Linked DNA regions of Marinomonas mediterranea MMB-1. The protein of the gene in region 1 interacts with the protein of each later gene in a pairwise test. Links are inferred from orthologs where the notes say so. Each region holds a gene or a part of one and is shown in the gene's direction. Other genes may lie near its edges.

What was found.
Region 2: the proteins of MARME_RS15950 (region 1) and lysA interact in binary tests that used the Escherichia coli proteins (3 or more experiments, as listed by UniProt). The link is inferred for Marinomonas mediterranea MMB-1 from one-to-one orthologs.
Region 3: the proteins of MARME_RS15950 (region 1) and secB interact in binary tests that used the Escherichia coli proteins (3 or more experiments, as listed by UniProt). The link is inferred for Marinomonas mediterranea MMB-1 from one-to-one orthologs.

The regions. Positions count from the first base shown.
Region 1 is NC_015276.1:3,484,141-3,491,364, forward strand. The notes cover bases 1,520-4,275. They hold MARME_RS15950 (response regulator), read left to right. Parts: upstream 1,520-2,418; coding sequence 2,419-3,132; downstream 3,133-4,275. Other genes in these bases: MARME_RS15945 (CpxP family protein), read right to left, coding at 1,707-2,228; cpxA (envelope stress sensor histidine kinase CpxA), read left to right, coding at 3,132-4,275. In the rest of the region: MARME_RS15930 (methyl-accepting chemotaxis protein), read left to right, coding at 1-230; MARME_RS15935 (DUF1272 domain-containing protein), read right to left, coding at 303-611; MARME_RS15940 (hypothetical protein), read right to left, coding at 794-1,450; more of cpxA, read left to right, coding at 4,276-4,541; MARME_RS15960 (GNAT family N-acetyltransferase), read right to left, coding at 4,677-5,177; MARME_RS15965 (GNAT family N-acetyltransferase), read right to left, coding at 5,196-5,675; MARME_RS15970 (LysR family transcriptional regulator), read right to left, coding at 6,062-6,880; MARME_RS15975 (hypothetical protein), read left to right, coding at 7,023-7,224. UniProt on the Escherichia coli protein: Response regulator member of the two-component regulatory system CpxA/CpxR which responds to envelope stress response by activating expression of downstream genes including cpxP, degP, dsbA and ppiA.
Region 2 is NC_015276.1:3,239,419-3,246,806, reverse strand. Bases 1,953-4,872 are described here. They hold lysA (diaminopimelate decarboxylase), read left to right. Parts: upstream 1,953-2,745; coding sequence 2,746-3,999; downstream 4,000-4,872. Other genes in these bases: dapF (diaminopimelate epimerase), read left to right, coding at 4,016-4,852; lptM (LPS translocon maturation chaperone LptM), read left to right, coding at 2,594-2,734; MARME_RS14815 (hypothetical protein), read right to left, coding at 1,953-2,380. Outside these bases: argH (argininosuccinate lyase), read left to right, coding at 1-1,262; more of MARME_RS14815, read right to left, coding at 1,406-1,952; MARME_RS14800 (DUF484 family protein), read left to right, coding at 4,884-5,549; MARME_RS14795 (HAD family hydrolase), read left to right, coding at 5,549-6,262; thioredoxin TrxA, read left to right, coding at 6,429-6,755; MARME_RS14785 (M23 family metallopeptidase), read right to left, coding at 6,856-7,388. UniProt on the Escherichia coli protein: Specifically catalyzes the decarboxylation of meso-diaminopimelate (meso-DAP) to L-lysine. Is not active against the DD- or LL-isomers of diaminopimelate.
Region 3 is NC_015276.1:3,902,530-3,909,952, forward strand. What follows is about bases 2,021-4,975. They hold secB (protein-export chaperone SecB), read left to right. Parts: upstream 2,021-3,237; coding sequence 3,238-3,714; downstream 3,715-4,975. Other genes in these bases: MARME_RS17815 (hypothetical protein), read right to left, coding at 2,021-2,045; MARME_RS17820 (rhodanese-like domain-containing protein), read left to right, coding at 2,503-2,919; grxC (glutaredoxin 3), read left to right, coding at 2,935-3,189; MARME_RS17835 (hypothetical protein), read left to right, coding at 4,020-4,975. In the rest of the region: MARME_RS17805 (LysR family transcriptional regulator), read left to right, coding at 1-405; MARME_RS17810 (DUF1338 domain-containing protein), read left to right, coding at 526-1,329; more of MARME_RS17815, read right to left, coding at 1,377-2,020; more of MARME_RS17835, read left to right, coding at 4,976-5,678; MARME_RS17840 (penicillin-binding protein activator LpoB), read left to right, coding at 5,751-6,350; MARME_RS17845 (LPP20 family lipoprotein), read left to right, coding at 6,350-7,384. UniProt on the Escherichia coli protein: One of the proteins required for the normal export of some preproteins out of the cell cytoplasm. It is a molecular chaperone that binds to a subset of precursor proteins, maintaining them in a translocation-competent state.

The DNA.
Region 1 (7,224 bases):
GCAAAGTCACAGACATGCCCTCAAATATCCAACAAAGCTCTACAGAAACATTGGATATTATTCGAGGGGTCGCCAACTCAACGTCGAGCAAAAACAAGCATCGGACGAGTTGTCTGAACATGTTGAGCGCATCTCTGGAATGGTCCAAAACACAGCGGACTCGATTGTCAGCTGCCGTGAAACCGTTTCACACTTGGACGACTTATCTCAGAACCCAAATCAGAGTGTGAGCTACTTCTCTGTAAAATAAGGCTCGAAAACAAAAACTCGTTAAGCGAACTGCAAAAGTAATCGCAGTTCGCTTAACGACTATTGGCTGGAATATGTTTAATCGTTTGTGCAAACGACTGCAGCTCTTCTAATGTATAACTTGTATGAACACGACGGTTACTTGCAGGTTGTGTCACAAGGCTCACGCCATCTCTCCTTTCCAGCTTAGGTCTAATCGGACGAGGAGAAAAGCCACCACCGCAATTCGGACACACATTTTCTAAAATCTCCTCAACACATGAACAGCAAAACGTGCATTCATAACTGCAAATCATTGCCTCTTGGGATTCAGCGGGCAAATCCTTATCACAACATTCACAGTTCGCTCTTAACTCCAGCATACGGCCTCCACATATAAAATCAACGTAGTATCATTGATATGTAATCTACGACTAAATGAGCGTTATTTGAAGGTAACGATGTCGGGTCAATATAGCCACAAAGATATCCAACAATAGAAGAGCAAAAGCAGCTTGTAGATAGACGACGCTGTGAAAAAGCCCAGTAATGTCGCCCCCTGACACTAAAAAAAAGGCGTTACAGTAAAACAAACTGTATGGCGTTTCTTTCCTTTTTGTGGAGGTAAGCAACGATGTGCCAAGACGAAGGGACTAAACAACAATATGTCACCAGCCTCAAGATCGAATGAAATATGCTCTGTAGATAAGTGAAGTTTTTCTAATTCACACGTCAAATCATCTTTTCGTTCTTCCAAAGAAAGAGGAAATGCACCCGCTTGCCTTAAATGTTCCGTTCTACCTCGATCAAACATAAGAGTATTACAACCATGGTCAGCCACCGAGTCCAGATAGACAAAGAGCTTTAGCGACCCTTTTAGCCCATGATCGAGATGCCATGTCGTACTGGCGTAAGAGGTCAAAGCATCATCACCGACGACATCAACACGGGGCCACATAACCTGATACCCTTGTTGTTCAAAATATGCATCAAGTAGCGCACATAACTCATCCGTAAATACATTCTTTTCACATTGTTTAATGATCTCCTTGTCCACATCCCCTTTTTCGATACAGCGAGGTGAGCGATGATCTATCGATTCTATCAATAAGCGACATAATTCATGAGGAACAATGCCTTTAAGGTGCAGAGAAAAGTCTTGTCTTAATGTTTCAAGTCGCCCTGCTAACGCTATATCTACATATTCAACCTGAGAGTCCATGATCTAAAGCCTTTTAAACAAGAAGAGTTCCTTGTTTCATTTATACACGTCAAACCATAAACCGTAAAATACAGCTCACCATAAATTATTTTGAAACACAGAATAACAGTAGAGTTAACTCATCTCGCGGCCAAAACCACCAGCGAAGACAATCAAGCGGGCACTTAATGTTGATGGGATCTAGAAAACAAAAAAGGAACGACCATTCTGATCGTTCCTTTTTCTAAGTATTCAGATAAAAGAGAAGATTTATCGACTACTGACCCTTTTCAATATGACGCATCACTTTTTCTTCACAACGTTCTACTTTTTCTTTCTGAAAAGCGACAAATTTTTCTTTTTGTTCGGCCGTAAGTACACTCAGCATAGCGTGCTGCGCTTCCATCTTCTTAACCATCAATAGAGATTTCTTCTTTGCCATTTCATCGGCTAGCTGACTTGCCGCTTCAGCATCAAAGCTTTCTGCTAAAACAAGATCCTGTACCTTCGCTCGGTTTGCATCACGTTCTTTCATATCCTTTGAAAAGTGCTCAACAAAGAACGCTTTCTTTTGCACTCGGTTTTCACTTTTTAACGACTTAATTTTGTCTTTTTGCTCATCCGTTAAATCCAGTTTTTTGAACATACCACGGTCAATGCCGCCACCACAGAAGCCACGCTCCATCTTTGACTCAAACTTTCGACCATGATCTTTACCACCAAAAGCGAACGCACCTGTTGCGCTCAAAGTCAGTGGAAGTACGATTGCTGCAACAATTAGCTTTTTAGCGTTTTTCATAATTCGATCCTTTGTGTTCAATCAGTTGTCTAGAAAATTGAAGTCGCTGCTCTCACAACGCTTGGATACAGAATAGAATCTGCTAGGTAAACTGACGTCTGGAGAAAGTAAAGTAACGTAAAGGTATGACTTACATGGTCATTTCCCAGTAAAATGAACAGAATCAAGCGGTATTTTGGCGGTACAACACATGCAGCACATTCTCATCATTGACGACGACATAGAGCTAACCGATCTACTCAAAGAGCTTTTGAGCTTTGAAAACTTCACTATTTCGGTTGCCCATAATGGCGAAGAAGGGCTAGATAGAATCGATGACACCATCGATATGGTACTGCTGGACGTCATGATGCCAAAACTAAACGGTATCGACACGCTAAGACGTCTTAGAGAATCATCCGATTTGCCCGTCTTAATGCTAACCGCAAAAGGCGAGGAAATTGATCGCGTGGTCGGTTTAGAGCTAGGTGCTGACGATTACCTACCAAAACCATTCAGCGAACGCGAACTGCTCGCTCGTATTAGAGCGATCTTAAGAAGAGCCCCGAATACTGAAACGAATAGAGCTGAAAACAGCAAAGCCGAAAGTAACGCCCCCGACAGTCGTAACTACTTTGATTTAACACTCTATCCGGGACGAGTTGAAGCGTATTGTGGCGATGCTCTACTCGACCTTACGAGTACAGAGTTCGCACTTCTCCAGCACTTTATTGAGCACCCCGGTAGCATACTGACTAAAGAAGCACTTAGTTTAGATGTCTTAGGCAAACGACTTGCACCATTTGATCGCGCCATTGATATGCATGTCTCTAACTTACGAAAAAAACTGCCGGAATGGAGTAACGGTAAACCAAGAATAAAAACACTGCGTGGCCGAGGCTACTTGTTGGTTGAGGGGGAATAATGCAACTGCCTTTCATCACCAGCCTTTACGGTAGAATCTTTGCTATCTTTTGGTTTACGCTTTTTCTGGTACTCATCGTCGTTTTAGCCATCCCTCACTTCGACCCACGCAAACAAACAGAGGTTCCACCAGAACGTCTTGAACAGCTTTTGACATTTCGTGATCAGATCGAGAGTCGGTTCAGCCACTTCAATAGAATCGAAGAAATTGTTCCAATACTGACGGAACCAAAGCGATTCAAAAAAATAGATGACAAAAACAAAGACAAACACGGTGACGGTAGACAACGCTTCTTTTTAACCGACTATGAAGGACGTCTTTTAGGGACTGAGCGTCGCGATTTATCTTACAAGGCCATACGTAATTTCATCTCATCAATTGAGCGAAGCGACAAGCCGATGATGCGTCTATACGGTCGTTTTATGCTGTCAGGCCCTGTACCGATTAAACTAGCAGACGACAATTATTTTTTATACGTCGGTATGAAATGGAACGAACCGCCTTTAGGTTTTTTAATCGGCTTGCTAGACAGCCCTATCCGCCTTTTGCTTGCAACCATGTTAGTTAGTACGCCTTTACTGCTCTGGTTAGCCTGGGCACTTAGTCAACCTGCTAGGCGATTAGAGAATGCCGCTAAGCGAGTGGCAAAAGGTACGTTCGATATAGATCCTAAGCTTGAAAAAGGGCCATCAGAGTTTAAACAAGCAGGAATCAGCTTCAATCATATGGTTGAGTCCGTCAATCACATGATTTCGCGCCAGCAGCGCCTACTCTCCGATATTTCTCATGAGCTACGCTCTCCTTTAACTCGATTAAGAATGGCGAATGCATTAGCGACAAGAAAACAAGGAGAAAGCGCCGAGCTCACCCGTATTGATACCGAAGCTCAACGGCTTGAAATGATGATTGGGCAACTTTTAGAGCTGTCCCGAATGCAAGTAGACAGTCACAATCAACGAGAACGCCAGCCTCTTTCAAGCTTATGGGAAGCGTTACTTGTAGACCTTAAATTCGAAGCGGAGCAAACCGGCAAAACGTTTACGTTTGATGAAGTGCCTGAGCGCTCACTTCATTGCCACCCTCCACTCATAATTAGCGCCCTTGAGAATGTCGTCAGAAATGCCATCTACTACGGCAAAGACAAAGTTCAAGTCTCGTTTCATATTCAAGATAATCAACTTGATATTTACGTTAATGACAATGGTGATGGCGTCCCAGAAGAGGAACTCGAATCCATCTTTAGACCCTTTTACCGAGTCTCTACCGCACGGGATCGACACAGCGGCGGTACTGGGCTAGGCCTTGCTATTACGGAAAATGCTATACGACAACATAATGGGACAATTAAAGCGCTCAAAAGCCCGCTTGGAGGGCTCAAAGTGGAAATATCAGTACCATTAGCGCTGTAAAGTCATCACGATAAGGTAAGTACTCTAAAATAAGTGCCCTTGTGTAGATGAACTCAATTTGAAATAAAAAGCTTGTTAAATTAGGCCTGAAGCTACGTGCATTAACTAACGTGAAGAATCAGAGCAAAACCACATTCAGCGACTCCCTCGCTCCAATGTTTGACGATAACACTCTAAGTCCAACCCCATAAACTCGGTTCCGGGAACGGGGTTATTCGTAACAGGCGGATGCGGTACAAAGCCATATGACTTATACAACGTCGAGGCTGTTTTGAACTCAGGTAGCACATCAAGGCATATCTTTTTATATCCACTCTTAATTGCTTCTAGCAATACTTGCTCAACCAACTTAGCGCCCAACTTACTACCGCGTGCGCTGGGACGAACATACACTCTTTTCATTTCACAAGTAGCGTCGTCCACCCTTCGAAATGCTGCACAACCCACAGAATTGCCATTCACTTTCGCTAAAAAGATTTTTGATTCGTTAGAACTATATTTATCAGGTAAGTGAGAAAACTCTTCTTCATTACCTTGAAAAGCGAGATCGGCTGACGTACTCCCTACATATTCTTGATATAACTCAAGTACATCGTTTAAATCTGATGGAAAAATTGCTCTTTCTACTTTGTACACAACAAGACTCCTAGCAATTCACGAATCTGCAAGTTCTAACAGATCCTGACCCGTTAACTGATATCCAACCCATTCATCTTTCGGTTTAGCACCAAGAGATTTATAAAAATTAATAGCAGGTTCATTCCAATCTAGGACGCTCCATTCAAACCGTCCGCATCCCTTATCTACCGCTATCTTCGCTAAATGTTTTAGTAGGGCGCGGCCACCTCCACTCCCTCGTTCTGACTGCGATACGTATAAACCTTCAAGATAGAGCCCGTGCTTTCCAAGCCAAGTGGAATAGTTAAAAAAGTAAACTGCAAAGCCAATAGGGCAACCGTCTTTCTCACAGATTAACGCACGAGTCGTCGAACTTTCACTAAAAATAGAGCTTTCAATTGATGACTCAGTTGCAATAACTGCATGCTCTGCATTTTCATATCTCGCTAACTCTTTAACGAACCGAAGAATCAATCCAGAATCGTTGCGATTTGCTTCCCTTATTAATAACGACATAAAGACTCCATTTTTTTAGACACAAACATGAGGTTTACGGAACAAAAAAGTGCTCATCTTCCTCATCTATTTCGTAACTGAGTAATGTGCACATCTTAACGGCACATTCTTAGAATCAAAAGCGATTGAGCAGTATAAGACAAAAGCTATTAAGCCAATTGCAAGGCAAACTATATGAATCGCTCTATTCGACTCTAACACTGAGTCGTGCTCTGCTAAACGACAGCGCTACTTAATTTACAACCTTCAGATTATTCTTATCGCAAGCGTTCTTTTTTCATGCTGTAGCTCCCTTACTTTTTTACAGTGAGCCTTTATTCTTTATTAGGCTCAAAAAACACTGTTGAGCTTTGTAACTAGTTTACCCTTTGCATTTCTCTTTGTTGCTAATAGCACTCAAACAGGGTAGAAATTCGTTGAATTAAACTCCTCACCTCGGGTAGATAACGATCTTCATGATGTGTCACTAACCATTGGTCGTGGCTCAATTCTTCGATTGTTTTTCCAACACGAAGTAACTGAGGATGCATATCACCAATAAAGGTCGGCAATAAGGCAATACCATTGCCCTCAATTGCTAGATCGAGGCTGCTTCTAGGGTTATTCACTTCACAAACTATGTTATTGCCAATGGAGCGATTTAGCCATCCAGCTGACGGCGTGTTAGCAATCACTTTTATCCATAAATCTGGCGCGTTTTTTGTTGCATAGGGCGCAAATTCAACACGAGACAACTTACGGCATACCAGAAAGTCTTCCGTCGGTCGCTGGTTCCTAAACCCAATAACCGCTTCGCGATGAGAAATAGATAGGATTTTTTCTTCTGCCACAAAGCGTATTAAAGTATTGGATTGTGGGGTTGTCAGCATGTCTAGACGTTTTATTAATAAATGCGTAGTCCAAGTGCCTGCAGAAATTTTAACTAAAGGTCTTAATGCGGTAGATAAGGGTGCAGTTTGACGTAAAATTTGTGCTTCAATCTGGGTAAACTCTTCTAACAACGCCTTGCCGTCGGTGGTTAATTCATAACCTCTATCATGCCGATGAAATAACTCTCGCTCCATCACCCTCTCAAGTTGATGCATCCGCCGGCCTAGTGTTGCGGGGCTACGTTGAGTAGATCTTGCCGCCGCAGAGAGTCCTCCTTCTCGAGCAACAGCAAGGAAGAGTTTTAAATCATTCCAATCAATATATTTATCATTCATGAAAAGACCTTTTCAAACTATTTCATTGGTGAAAATAAATTCCCTTGTATCATAAATACGAGTCAATGAGGGGTCTACTTTATTTATCGAAGAACCAATAACACCTTTGTATGGCAATAGTTGTGATAAAAAGGAGGGGGTTATGACAAAAGAAGTTGATAATGAAATAAGCGTACGAACACAGACTGGAATTGGAGTACGCCCGTTCCCTAATGCGTCAAAAACAGCAAAGCAAATAGAAGAGCAAACATTTTATGAAGATCATTGTAGGAAGACTTCAAAAATAAAGATTTACGCACTTAAGCTTTTTTTGTGGCCGATAACCACACTTAGAAAACGTTTTT
Region 2 (7,388 bases), 240 kb from region 1 along the record:
CTCACGCCACTATGCTCGCTAAAGTAGGTGTACTTACTGATGAAGAGCGTGATCAAATTATTCAGGGTCTAACTGAAATTCGCGAAGAAATTGAAAAGGGCGAGTTTAACTGGTCTATCGAACTTGAAGATGTCCATATGAACATCGAAGCTCGTTTGACTCAAAAAATAGGTATCACCGGCAAAAAACTGCACACCGGTCGTTCACGTAATGATCAGGTCGCGACGGACATTCGCTTATATATGCGTGATGAGATCGACTTTTTGTTGGAAGAGATTACTCGTCTGCAGCAAGGTATCTTGTCTCTTGCTGCAAAGAATACCGATACAATTATGCCTGGGTTTACTCACCTGCAAACGGCACAGCCAGTTACGTTTGGCCATCATTTAATGGCTTGGTATGAAATGGCGCAACGTGATTATGAGCGTCTATTAGACTGCCGTAAACGAGTCAATATCCTTCCACTTGGTGCAGCTGCGCTTGCTGGAACGACTTACCCAATCGACCGTAACATGACGGCTGAGTTATTGGGTTTCGAACGTCCAACGTATAATTCGTTAGATTCTGTGAGCGACCGTGATTTTGCGATCGAGTTCACGGCCGTTGCCGCGACAACCATGATGCATTTATCTCGTTGGGCTGAGGAAATGGTTATGTGGGCATCCGCACAGTTTAACTTTATTTTCTTGCCCGATCGTTTTTGTACTGGCTCATCGATCATGCCGCAAAAGAAAAACCCAGATGTGCCTGAGTTAGTGCGTGGTAAAACTGGCCGAGTTTATGGTCACCTAATGAGCTTGCTAACCTTGATGAAGTCTCAATGCTTGGCATACAACAAAGATAATCAAGAAGACAAAGAGCCGCTTTTTGATACGGTTGATACGCTTAAAGGGTCATTGCGCGCATTTGCAGACATGATTCCAGCGATCGAAGCTCGCAACGAATATATGTATGAAGCTGCTCGTCGTGGTTTCAGTACCGCAACGGATTTGGCAGACTACCTTGTTCGTAAAGGCGTTGCGTTCCGCGATGCTCATGAAATTGTTGGTAAGGCAGTGGGCTTTGGCGTTGAGCAAAGTAAAGACCTCTCTGAAATGACGCTTGAAGAATTAAAAGGCTTTGGTGACATTATTGAGAACGACGTATTTGATGTGTTGACGTTAGAAGGTTCTGTAGCCGCACGTGATCATGTTGGTGGTACTGCTCCAGCACAGGTGAAACTTGCGATAGAACGAGCTGAAAAAGAGTTGTCAGCGCGCTAATACACGTAATAGAAAGACGAGTGAATAAGCTTTATTGACGACCGTCTGTCACGTACGTAATGAAAGCCGCAGAGGTGATACCTCTGCGGCTTTTTCGCTTTTATCTTGTTTAAAATACGAGATGTCCCTGTAGAAGGGCGAAGTTACTCTTGTGTGAAAAGGCCATTGAGTGGGGATTCAGGCGCCAAAATATCGGTGGTTATATTCAGCTCAAAATGGAACGATTTCGTTTGCCCGTTGCATCCGTCCAATGCGATGACCCAATCATCGTCGCTGCCCAATTCTGGTATTTTCCAACATACACCGTGAATATCGACATATCTCGTGCCATCTCCATCTTCGGTAATGACGTACTCTGTGTCTGACTGCTGACCTTTTAGGTATTCACGTTGATCTTTCTTTGCTTGTTCTATCGCTGCGATTAATTCAGGCGAAAATATGTGTTCATTTTCAGCCTTCGCTTTCGTTGTTGAGATGTCTTGCTGTTCGAAATCGAGCAGTGTCCCTTTTTTTGACATCAATGTCGGTTCATTGCTTTTTGTTGAATCGTGATTCTTTGTTGTTTGTGATGTAGCAGAAGTATTTGAAATTGGCTTTACTGAATTATCGGCTGGGTGGGCAGCTGGGTGTTGAATGGGGGGGGCAGTCTGTAAGCTTTCCCCAATATTTTTAGGGGCTGTATTAGTCGGGGGGGGAGTCAAAGAAAGGTCTGTATCAGGCGTTGTTTCGATTGTAGTTGGGTTGTTGTTTGTTTCTGGCGAGGACGTGTTCTCTGCTGGAATAATTGATTTATGGATTGTCTGTTTAAGATTAGATAGACCCAGGTTAGCTTTAGCTTCTCCAATATTTGTGGTCCGTTGTTCTTTGGTTTTAACGAGAGCATCAGAGTGAAGAATAGAGACTTCTATTGTCCTGGTTGGCTGAGAAGTGGGGTGTGATGTCAATGATATGCTGTCTAACGCATACAGTACTAAAACATGTAATAAGACAGCAATGACAATGACGAACGTAATTTTTATCGCCCTTTTATAGAACGGGGGCGTATTACATTCTGCGAGCTGAAGAATGTCTTCGGGTCGCATATCGTTCGCCTGCTTTTTAATTGCCTCTAACGTCATTAATTAAACATCGTTTTATTGGGTGTGATGACATTACTGCCACCCTGTTTTTTTGCTATTTGGAAAATGGTTCTCATTACTAAGAGACTACATCAAAAGGAGGGATTGCCCAAACGCTTATGTGTTAAGAATGTCGGTTAAATGAAATTACAGGGTTGGGAAACCATAAGCCTACAAGTATACTGTTCAAGATAAAGTTAACTGAGTGCAAAGATGATGTATAGATGGTTATTTGCTTTCGTTTTTATAACGTTGCTAAGTGCTTGTGGTAATAAAGGGGCATTGTATTTACCCGATGAAAAAGCCTCTGAGCCAAATCAAGATACAAGTTCATCGCAAAACGCTCAAAATTGAGGACCCCCCCATTGGATTTTTTTAATTATACCGACCAAACGTTGTTTGCTGAAAATGTATCCTTAGAAACGGTTGCAGAGCAGTTTGGTACCCCTACGTACGTCTATTCTAGAGCAACGTTTGAAAGGCATTACAACGCCTACGCAGATGCGTTTGCTTCTCATCCTACTTTGGTTTGTTATGCCGTAAAAGCGTGTTCCAATATCGCTATATTGAATGTATTGGCTAAACTGGGAGCTGGGTTTGATATTGTATCGATAGGAGAGCTTGAGCGCGTTGTTCGAGCGGGTGGTGATCCATCGAAAGTGATGTTCTCAGGTCTCGGTAAGCAAGAACATGAAATGCGTCGAGCGTTGGAATTGGGGATTCATTGCTTCAATGTTGAATCTGAGCCAGAGTTATATCGCCTTAACAAAGTCGCAGGTGAACTGGGTGTGAAGGCGCCCGTTTCCATGCGCGTGAATCCAGATGTTGATGCCAAAACTCATCCTTACATATCCACTGGACTGAAAGAAAATAAATTTGGTATCGACATCAAAGACGCGCCGAGAATTTATCAAGTTGCAAATGAGATGGCTCACTTAAATGTGATGGGTGTGGATTGTCATATTGGTTCCCAGTTGACGGAACTCAAGCCTTTCCTAGATACATTTGATCGATTGATTACGTTGATTGATGAGCTAGCTGGTCTTGGCATCGAAATCAAACACATGGATTTAGGTGGTGGGTTAGGTGTGCGATACCGTGATGAAGTGCCGCCTGAACCAGCCGATTATGCACAACTAATTTTAGATAAAATGAAAGGGCGCGATATTTCATTAGCGTTTGAGCCGGGGCGCTCTATTGCCGCGAATGCGGGCTTGTTGTTGACGAAAGTCGAGTTTTTAAAGTGTACTGAACACAAAAACTTTGCGGTCATTGACGGTGCTATGAATGACTTAATTCGACCTTCTTTGTACAGTGCGTGGATGAATATCGTTCCTGTTAATTTGGAAGCAACGTCAGAAGGCAAGCGTATCTACGACCTTGTTGGCCCTGTGTGTGAAACGGGTGATTTTTTAGGCAAGGATCGAGAGTTGGATATCCAAGCTGGCGACTTGCTTGCTGTTCGTTCGGCAGGCGCATACGGCTTTACGATGGCATCTAATTACAACAGCCGTAATCGTGCTGCCGAAGTGATGGTAGATGGCGACGTTGCGCACTTGATCCGAGAGCGTGAAGATATAGATCATCAATTGGCTGGCGAACAGCTGTTGCCTGAGTAGGCTCAAGGAGAATAGCGTGTTATTGAAATTCTCTAAAATGCACGGTTTGGGAAACGATTTCGCAGTTGTCGATGCCGTTTCTCGTAAAGTGTATTTCAATAAAGAGCAAATTGAGTTTCTTGGCGATCGAAATCGCGGTATAGGCTTTGATCAGTTGCTCATCGTTGAGCCACCGACCAGTCCTGATATGGATTTTCGCTATCGTATTTACAATTCAAACGGTTCTGAAGTTGAGCATTGTGGTAACGGTGCTCGTTGTTTTGCTAAGTTTGTGATCGAGAAAGATCTGACGAATAAATCGGTGATCAATGTCGAAACAAAACAAGGCCAGATTCAGTTACATGTTCAAGATGATGGCGAAGTAACGGTTGACATGGGCGCGCCGTCATTTGCGCCTGCTGACTTGCCTTTTGATGCAACGGAAAAGCAAGATGACTTATATACTTTAAACCTAGAAGGCTATGGCTCGGTTGAGCTTACACCTGTTTCTGTTGGAAACCCACATGCCGTTATTCGAGTAGATCGATTGACGGATGAGATAGTATCGACAGTAGGTCCGCTCGTTGAATCTCACTCAGCGTTTCCAGCCAATGTAAATGTTGGTTTTATGGAAGTGATGAGTCGCGATGAAGTCAATCTGCGTGTATACGAGCGCGATGTAGGTGAGACGCAAGCATGCGGAACCGGTACATGTGCAGCGATTGTTGCAGGAATTCGTCAAGGTTGGTTGAATTCGAAAGTAACCGCGCACCTGCTTGGTGGGGATTTAAGAATCGAATGGCAGGGCGAAGGCTCTCCTATTATGATGACTGGCCCAGCCACTAAGGTATTTGAAGGCCAAATATACCTTTAAAACGTTTAACATAGTACAGGTGTAGTATCGAATGAAAGATGAGGATGTCGTAGAGTACCTTAAGAATACACCGGACTTTTTTGTTCGAAATGCAAACTTGCTGGAATCTATGACGGTCCCTCATCCGGTTCATGGTGGTGCAATCTCTTTGTTGGAGCGGCAAGTTCAGCTTTTGCGTCAAACGTCCGAGAGTCATCGTAGTCAATTTGATGTACTGGTTAATGTTGCGCGTGAAAACGAAGCAACCATGAAAAAAAGCCGTCGCGTTGTTGTCAATGGGCTCGGGTGTGAGTCGCTCGACGATTTTGCTGCGATGATTGATGACGTGATTAGAGAGGAGTTTGATATTCCTTTGCGATCGCTGATCTTGTTCTCTGATACAGAAATCAATTCTTCTGTAAGAACAGCGACATGGGACGAAGCGGGCGAGTTGTTAAAAGAAATGCTGTCCAAAGGCGGATGTTATTGCGGTGTACTTTCGATCGAGGAATCAAAATTTCTTTTTCCGGCTCACAGTGACGAAGTGATGTCATCAGCGGTGCTACCGTTAATATCGAGAGAAAACGGCCAAATTCACTATCATGGTGTATTGGCGCTTGGTTCACGAAGACTTAATGATTTTGATAAGGAAAAAGGCGCCTTGTTCCTCGATTACTTGTCAGATTTACTCAGTGCAATCTTAATGAGGCTCTTGTAATGACGTTAATCACCTTTGATTTAGATAATACATTGTGGGACGTTGATCCTGTTATTGTGAGAGCCAATCACGCGATGGAAGCGTGGTTTGAGGAGCGTTTTCCTGGTTTTCATGACATGTTTGATGCAAGCGCCTATGAAAAAATTAAATCAGAGGTGATCGATAACGCACCGAATGTAGCTCATGATGTCAGTGAAATACGCAAACGAATTTATGTGAAAGCCTTTCGTGAATACGGTTTGCCAACGGAAGAGGCTCGCCAAATATCTCAGTCTGCGTTCGATCACTTTTATGCTTGGCGTCAAAAAGTAGATTTGTATCCCGAAGCAAAAAGTTCGATAGCGGTCCTAGCGGAGCATTATCGAATGGGCGTCATTACCAATGGAAATGCGGATGTTTACCACCCATCTGTCGGTTTAGGTGCCTACTTTGAATTTGCATTGCGTGCTGATGAAGTTGGAAGAGCGAAGCCTAACCCCGAAATTTTTGAAGCGGCTGCGGTTCAAGCCGATGTAGATACGAAGGATATTATTCATATTGGCGATCATCCTATAGATGATGTTCAAGGTGCGGCTCAAGCCGGATGTCGAACAATTTGGTTTAATCGACATGGCGCGCGGCATTGGAAGACCGATTGGGATATGAAGCCGGATTCCGAGGTGCACTCGTTGCGTGAATTGCCGACGGCGATTGCCGAGCTTGGTGTTTTCTAACTCCCCGTAATGTTTGTAACCATTTGAGTGTGGCTGAATTTAACCGCTTAATTCAACAAATAGTATGCACCTATTAAGTTGTTAGTCGTAAATGATTTTTCATTATCGGGATTGATGCTACACTATGCCCATTATTTAAAAGTATTAACTGTTTAAGGAAACTCTAATGAGCGAAAACATTCTTAACATTACTGATGCTCAGTTTCAAAGCGAAGTTCTTGAATCTGACGTTCCTGTTATTGTTGATTTCTGGGCACCTTGGTGTGGTCCATGTAAAATGATTGCACCTATCCTTGCGGACGTCGCTGATGAGTTCGAAGGTAAGGTTAAAGTCGTTAAACTGAATGTTGATGAAAACACAGAAACGGCTCCTAAATACAATGTTCGCGGTATTCCTACGCTAATCATCGTTAAAGGTGGTGAAGTGGCTGCGACTAAAGTTGGTGCAGTTACAAAGTCTCAACTTATCGACTTTGTTCAAAGCGCGCTTTAAATTACGAGAGTACGTTTTTATCAAAAAAGCAGCTAATTTAGCTGCTTTTTTTTGGTCTTATGGTTTTCATTAGACAATATTATTTTTTCCAAATGCGCTTCTAAAATGTTGTGGCGTGTCGCTTCGATATCACCTCGTTTTTCTGCCCGAATGCGTCGGAATAATGCTGACTAAGCTCCGTCATTACACTTCTAGCATACGGCAAATACTTTTTTAATGAGTCTTTGCTCATCGGAGAATCATGCGGTATCTCGACAGTCATAGGGTCTTTGTGAATGCCATTAATACGAAATTCAAAATGCAAATGGGGGCCGGTAGCCCAACCTGTTTGGCCAACGAAGCCAATTAAGTCTCCTTGTTCTATATAACGGTTTGCTTGTAAGCCTTTTTTAAATCCTTGTAAATGGGCGTACAGTGTTGAGTAGCCCTGTCCATGCTCGATAATAATCGTGTTCCCATATCCTTTGAGTTCGCCAACGTATTTGACTTTACCTGCACCTGCTGCCTTTACTGGAGTGCCGCTTTTGGCGGCGTAGTCGACGCCTTGATGGGGTTGCGATGTCTTAAAAATAGGGTGCAGTCTATTTGGGTTGAATTTAGATGATATACGAGTGAAGTCGACGGGACTTCGTA
Region 3 (7,423 bases), 420 kb from region 1 along the record:
CCGCTCTGGGAAGACGACTATGTTATTGCAATGCCAGAAGGGCATTGGCTCAGTGAATTTCCTTCTCTTTCTATTAAGCAGATAGACAGACAACCTTTTATTTCTCGTACGCCATGCGACATTCTTGAGTCGTGGAACTACCTTATGCAAAAACAAGGACTTAAGACGGATATTCGTGCCCAAGTAAAAACAGAAGAATATGCGCTCGACCTTGTGGCAGCGGGACTGGGAATTTCACTGATTCCTGAACATTCTTCTAGAGGACGGTCAGACATCTGCATCAGACCTATCAACGATGTCAAACTTAAACGGGTTGTTGGCTTGGCGCATTGTAAAGACAGAAGCTTTCCAGCTCACTTAATTAATACGATCTTATCCTCAAAGCAGCAGCTACTATTGACCTAACTTAGAGGCTTAGCATGACTTTTTCGCATCATTAAATGCTTTTTTACCTTTTGCCTTTTCTACGACGAGTGACATAGAGTTTTCTTATCGGTAAAAATAGACGAACAAAAAGGTAGAGCAATGAACACCAACGATTTTTTCGACTCTCTCTGGTCCAAGTACACTCAGATCACGCCTCAAGCGCAGCGAATTCAATCCCTTTTTCAAGATCAAGGGGAAACGGTATTAAACGATCACGTTGCTTTTAGAACCTTTAACAATTCCCCTATCGAGCTTGAAAAACTTGAGCCTCAGTTGTCCGCACTTGGCTATAAAGCATACGGTGCTTTTCGATTTGAAAACAAACACCTGAAAGCTCGATGCTATAAGCATGAATCCGATACGCTGGCGCCTAAAATCTTTTTGTCGGAACTGATCACCGAAGAGTTACCCGCCGTTTGCCAAGAAATTATCACGAAGCTCACCGAGCAAATCGCACTTAACGCGGTTCAATCTCCTGATATTTTTTGGGCTGGAACGCTATGGGATAAAATATCAGAAGAAGACTACCTCACACTGGCAGAGCATTCTGAATACGCCGCGTGGCTATCGACAATGGGGCTTCAAGCAAACCATTTTACCGTGAGCATCAATCACCTTAAAAAATTCCCGACGATAGAAGAGGTTAATTCGTTGCTACAGAACGAAGGGTATACCCTAAACAGCGTTGGCGGAATCGTAAAAGGGTCACCGCAACTGTATTTAGAGCAATCATCGACCATGGCAGATAAAGTAGAAGTCACATTTGCAAACGATATAAAGCGCACCATCCCAAGCTGCTTCTACGAGTTTGCTAAACGCCACAAACAGCCCGATGGCGTGCTATTTGATAGCTTTATCGAAGGTAACGCAGATAAAATTTTCGACTCAACAAACGCCCAATAAACAAACGCCCAATAAATCGCCTACATTTGGCGCTACTTACGATAGCGTCATTTGATATTTACATCGACGGATAAGAGCAGTGACAGTGCTTTTTGGGCCGTGACGGCGTTCCCATAGTAGAAAAGGTTTGTAATAAACGGCGTGGACGGCATGGCAAGAGACACGTCTGCTGTCTGCTGTCCTTCTAAATAGAGTGGCCCTTGTTCATTCCAAACCACACGCACCGAAAGACGTTCGCCAGCGGGCGAGCTCAATACCCACTCGCTCACATCGCCGCGCCAAACCTCGATTGGGTCTGCGCTAAAGGCCATTTGGTTCTTATCACTCGCCAGCACTAAGGTTAAGCGAATGCGATCTCCCTTCTTACCATCCGATTTGCGGTCAAGCACTCGCTTATTGAGTGACGCCAGCAACCCGTCGGCTAATTGTAAATTCGCGGCATTCTGTTGAAGAATCGCGTTTTGTCCACGTTCTGAATGGCTAACTAACGGTGCACCACGCTGTAAATCAGGAATGATGTGCGCACGCTCCCATAACGACTCTAATTTTTCCGATAGCGCGACTTGAGTTTCTTTTCGCTTCTCTTCGAAATTAGATTTATGAGCACTGGAGGAGCAAGCACTTAAAAGCAAAACAGCCAAAAAGGCAGAAATACATTTTAGCCATTGGCCTTTTGTTACGGCATTTTCATTTGCTTTTCGACCAAAACTAAACATGCTTTTCTCCATTTATACTGTGCGTAGTGAACCTATTAAGGAAGGTACGAATAAGTCTTATGAGCTTCAGTCTTATCAGAGAAACAGTCTATTAAGGCGAGAGTGAGCAGGAATGTTAATACCTTTCAATTACTCTTAACGAAGATAGGCTGTTTCTCTGAAAGACCCAAAGGGCGTGGGCTAAGCTTTCTTTAATTCTTTGTTAACTTTCTTGCCAATATGCTCAATATTGGACAGCGGCATTTGTCTCCAGACACTTGCCTCGAATAAAGAAAAGTTATCCACACGCTGAAGCCAGTGGACTTGTTCGTACCTTCCTTAACTGTCGCACTAATACGAAAAAAATGCGACCTCTTGTATAAAGGTAGCATTCCGAGTCTGTACCCGTCGGACAGCGCGTGTATAATGCTTGACAGATTTTCTTAGGCTTAAGCAAACATCACAGGCTTTTACAATTATGATTGATCAAATTCTCGAATTCTCTACCAACCATTGGGAAATGGTTGCCGTGTTTTTCTTCGTTCTCGCAGCGGTCGTATTCGTTGAGATGCGAGGCAATGCTCGTGGCATCACAACCGCCAGTTTAACCGACTTGGTAAACAACAAAAACGCGGCTGTTATCGACATCCGACCGACTAAGGAATTCAGAGCAGGCCACATCACTGGCGCTATCAATATTCCTGCTAACAAATTAAAAGATAAGAATGCAGAGCTTGAGAAACACAAATCTAACCCTATTATCCTTGTATGTAAGACAGGAATGACGGCTGGATCAAACGCGAAAGAGCTGATCAAAGCGGGATTCGAAGTCTATAAACTACAAGGCGGTATCGCCGAGTGGGAAAATGCAAATCTTCCACTTGTAAAAGCGTAACAATTAGAGGGCATTATGGCTGACGTAACCATCTATTCAAGTGACTACTGTCCGTTCTGCGTGCGCGCAAAGCAATTGCTCGACATGAAGAACGTGAGTTTTAATGAAATTAACGTGGACGGTAACCGCACGCTACGCCAAGAAATGATGGAAAAAAGCGGACGCCATACTGTACCGCAAATTTGGATCGACAATCATCACGTTGGTGGCTGCGACGAACTGTTTGCGCTCGAGCGAGAGCAAAAGTTAGATCCAATGCTTTCTGTTTAGAACTTTCTATTTAGTATAATGAAAAAATAGACAACACAAGGAACCAAAATGGCTGACGAAAATAATCAAGAAGCACAACAAGCTCAAGGCCCTGTGCTTCAAATGCAACGCGTTTTCTTAAAAGACATTTCTTTTGAATCTCCTCGCTCTCCAATGATTTTTCAGGAAGAGTGGAAGCCAGAACTTGGTTTAGAACTCAACACTAAAAGCCGTCAAGTTGGCGAAAACGTATATGAAGTTGTACTTGAAATCACTGTAAACGTTAAGAACGAAGGCGAGCCAGCTTACCTAGTTCAAGTTCAACAAGGTGGTTTGTTTACAATTTCTGGTTTGGAAGAACAACAACTGCACCATGCACTTGGTGCATTCTGTCCAGGTACCTTGTTCCCATACGCTCGTGAAAACATCGACGCTATCGTTGTAAAAGGTAGCTTCAGCCCAGTGATGCTTGCACCGATTAACTTTGACGCGCTTTACTTAGAAAGCCTTCAAAAGCAACAACCTGAAGCTGAAACAACTCAATAAGATTGAGTAATCTGTCGCTAATGTAGAAAGCATTAGGAAGACAACCCAAAAAAGAGGCATCACGCCTCTTTTTTTGTTTCTGAATTTATTTCTTGTTTAACTTCAATGTAAGCCCATCCCTAGCACAGGCCTCTGTATTCGAGTAAGCTTTCTGGAGCTTATGGAATTGGAAGGACTGCAAATTGAAGAAGAAAAAACCGTGCCCTTACTGCATGCGTATGCGCTGGATGATTCTTTATCTTGGTTGTGCTGCACTTGTTGGCGTATTATTTGTCGATCATTTTTTAGGAAAAGGAAGCTAATCAGTGCGGTTTATCGTTGTATGCCTTGTTACTCTTTTTATCAACGGCTGTGCCACTTACCGAAATGACATTGACGAAGGGCTTACCTTAGCACATGAAGGGAATTGGAAAGCCGCAGAAGAATCAATGGATAAAGCATTAGATAGCTCTCAAGACCAATTGCTCTTTTATCTAGAAAAAGGCGCATTGGCTCAATATCAAGGTGATTATCAACGCAGTAACGAGTTACTTGAAGAAGCAGAAAAAATAAGCGACACCTTTTTTTCCTCCACTTATTCGAATCGCGCTTGGGCCTTACTGACTAACCCTCGCCAAAGTGATTACCGAGGCAATGGCCTTGAACGTGTCTACATAAGCTACTTAAAATCCCTCAACTATCTTGCGCTATCTGGACAAGCGACTAACACGTCAAAAAAACAACAATTGATGGACTCGGCTTTAGTCGAAGCGCGCCGTATTGACCTTAAGCTAAATGAAATAGCCGCTCAGTCCACAAGCTATTCCGAACTCAATGCCAAAGAAGACCAAGCTTTCTACATGAAAGCGCTTGAATGGCTCGGTAATTTTTACCAAGGCGGCAGAAGCTCGGAGCAGTACGAATATCGAGAAGATGCATGGGCGCGATACCTCGAGGGCATTCAATACGAGAAAAGCAAAGAGTATGACGACGCGCGTATCAGCTATGAATCTGCCGCACAGCTTTATGAAGCTGGGTATGCTAAGCAATACGACCTAACCCCAGATGCCGCGACACGCGCGTGGCTTGATGCCATTAGAATGATGGACAAAGGCGGATGGAGTAACGCGGAGATAAACGAAGCCATCGACGTACACTTAACGCCAAGCTATAAAACCTTATTAGAAGAATATAACGAGCACGATGCCGAAATTGTCGTTTTAGAGCATCAAGGCTTTGTGCCCGCTAAAAAAGAAATGTCGCTGTTACTGTTAGCCGACCCAGCGGCTTATTCTCTCGTTTTAGAACCCCTTCATGGTGGTGGAAACACTAAAGAGAACGACGCTTTTCGCTGGTTTACCATGGTCTACTCTGATGCAACGCCACTTAGTTTGATTGCCAATTACAAGGCAGGCGGCGCTTGGCGCGCTTTTGATGGCCTTTTCAATAAACGCGTTATTCTAGGTAGACCTGTATGGAGCCAGCTCAGTGCGACAGGGTTAGAAGGCATGTTGATGAACCAGCCTTTAAGAATCACGGTACCTTTTTACCCACGATTTAGCCTAGATCAGTCGAAAACGGACGTCACCGCAGGAACTTTTACCGACAACCTATCTCTTAGAATGACCTCCTTGGCTGATATATCGCTTCAAAATCAACTGAAGACAGCGCAACGAGACATTTACGAAAGTTTAATTCGAGAACTGATTCGAGGCTGGCTAGCGTATCAGGTTCAATCCAATATAGAAGATCAGGGCGCGAGTATGCTTATCGGCTTGGTTAGCCAAGTCGCGGTATTTGCGAGTTCAGCTTCTGATACTCGAAACTGGCTGACCTTGCCCGCGCAAGTTCGTTTGACCCGTATGCCAATCGAATCAGGAAGCTATACTCCAAGCTATAGTGTGGGCAACAAAACGTTTAATATGGCCGAAACATCCATTGAAAAGGATGGTTTGGTGATATGGAATATCCGTAATCCAAATTAGTAATGAACTTTTATTTGGCTAGATTAATTTATAGCTGTACTACTTTCGACTTATTTATAGGGAGACATATCAATGTTTAAGTCGCTTTCAAGATCTATTTTTGTACTTTTTACCGTTTTAACCATTACCGCGTGTTCCAGTGGTGGCGTTAAACGAATCAGTACCGATGAAGAAGTTGCTTTGTCGGACCGCTGGAACGATACAGACTCTCGCCTTGTGGCTGAAGCCATGATGGGCGAAATGCTGACCTTCCCATGGTACCGTCAATATAAGGTCGAACACGATGGCAACCCAACGGTCATCATTCAATCGATTCGCAATAAGAGCCACGAGCACATCCCTGTCGATACTTTTATCAATGACATTAAGCGTAGCTTCCTAAAAGAAGGCAAAGTAGATTTTGTCGTCTCAGGCGAAGAACGTGAAGACATTCGTACAGAACGCGAAGACCAAGAAATGAATGCCGCAGAAGGCACCGCCGCTGAATTTGGACAAGAGCAAGGCGCTCAATTCGCGTTGTCTGGCACGATCAACTCGATTGTCGATTCCAATGGTGATCAGCGCGTTACCTTCTATCAAGTTGACTTAAAGTTGATCAACATGACCACAAACCGTGAAGTATGGAACGGACAGAAGAAAATCAAAAAATTGGCTGACAAAGGATTCTTCTAATGACTTATACAGCCACCTTGTATCATCGTAAACGACTGATTTTGGGTGTTTGTTTGTCTAGTCTGTTAACGGGTTGTATCGGTGCCAGTCACGATAATAGCTCGCAGGAAGCCGCTGCGTCTGCATTGCCCGAATGGATTTCAAACCCACCAAAAGATACACGTTATCTGTATGGTGTTGGCTCTTACAGCAAGATCGACGATCTTGCTGAGGCCTTTAAGCAAGCTGAACAGAATGGCAACGCACAAATTGCTCAGCAGCTTAGAACACAAGTGTCTCAGGTCAATACTCAGGACATACAGGTCACCAAGTCGACGGGGCAACAGGAGCAGGTTCTCAGAGCCCAATCCGCCTATACGAAATCCAAGTCTCTGAATATTGAGTTAGACCAAATACAGAATAAAGAACGCTATCAGGATACTCAGTATGTCTATGCGTTACAGGCTTTTGATCGAAGCAAAGCCGCCTCTCGTCTTAGACAAAAGATTGATGAAATTGATGGTGATATCCGAACTATCGGATCTGGACTCACTCTCCTATCCGAACCGGATAAAAGTGAGTGGCGTACTTACCTCTCTTTGATACCCAAGTTTTCTGAACGACAGCAGCTCGTCGAAAAGCTTGAGCTTTACTCTCAATCGGGCGCTATTTTTCCACCAGACAAAAAAGTGAAAGAGATTCAACGAGCGCTTGGTACAGCGTTAAACACCTTCTCGTTTAACGTGACATCGAGCGAACTCACGAACCCTATCAACAGTCAGCTTACTGAGGTTGGCTTGAGAGCGGGCACCGAAAATGTTGTTTGGAAACTATCAACACAGACTCAATCCCGCTCTGAGCAAAAAGCAGGCAGAACCTACGCCTTCATAGAGGGCACACTTAGCCTCTCTACTCGTGATGGGGAACCATTAGGAAGCTGGTCAGCAAAAGGCAGAGGGATATCCAAACAAGAAGCATCCGCGACGTTAAAGGCACAGCAAGATTGGTCTGAAAAAGCGGTCACTTCGATGTTTCAGTGGATGACGAGTAACTAAACTCTTTGAGAAAATAACAGACTTTTAGTCTCGCTAGAC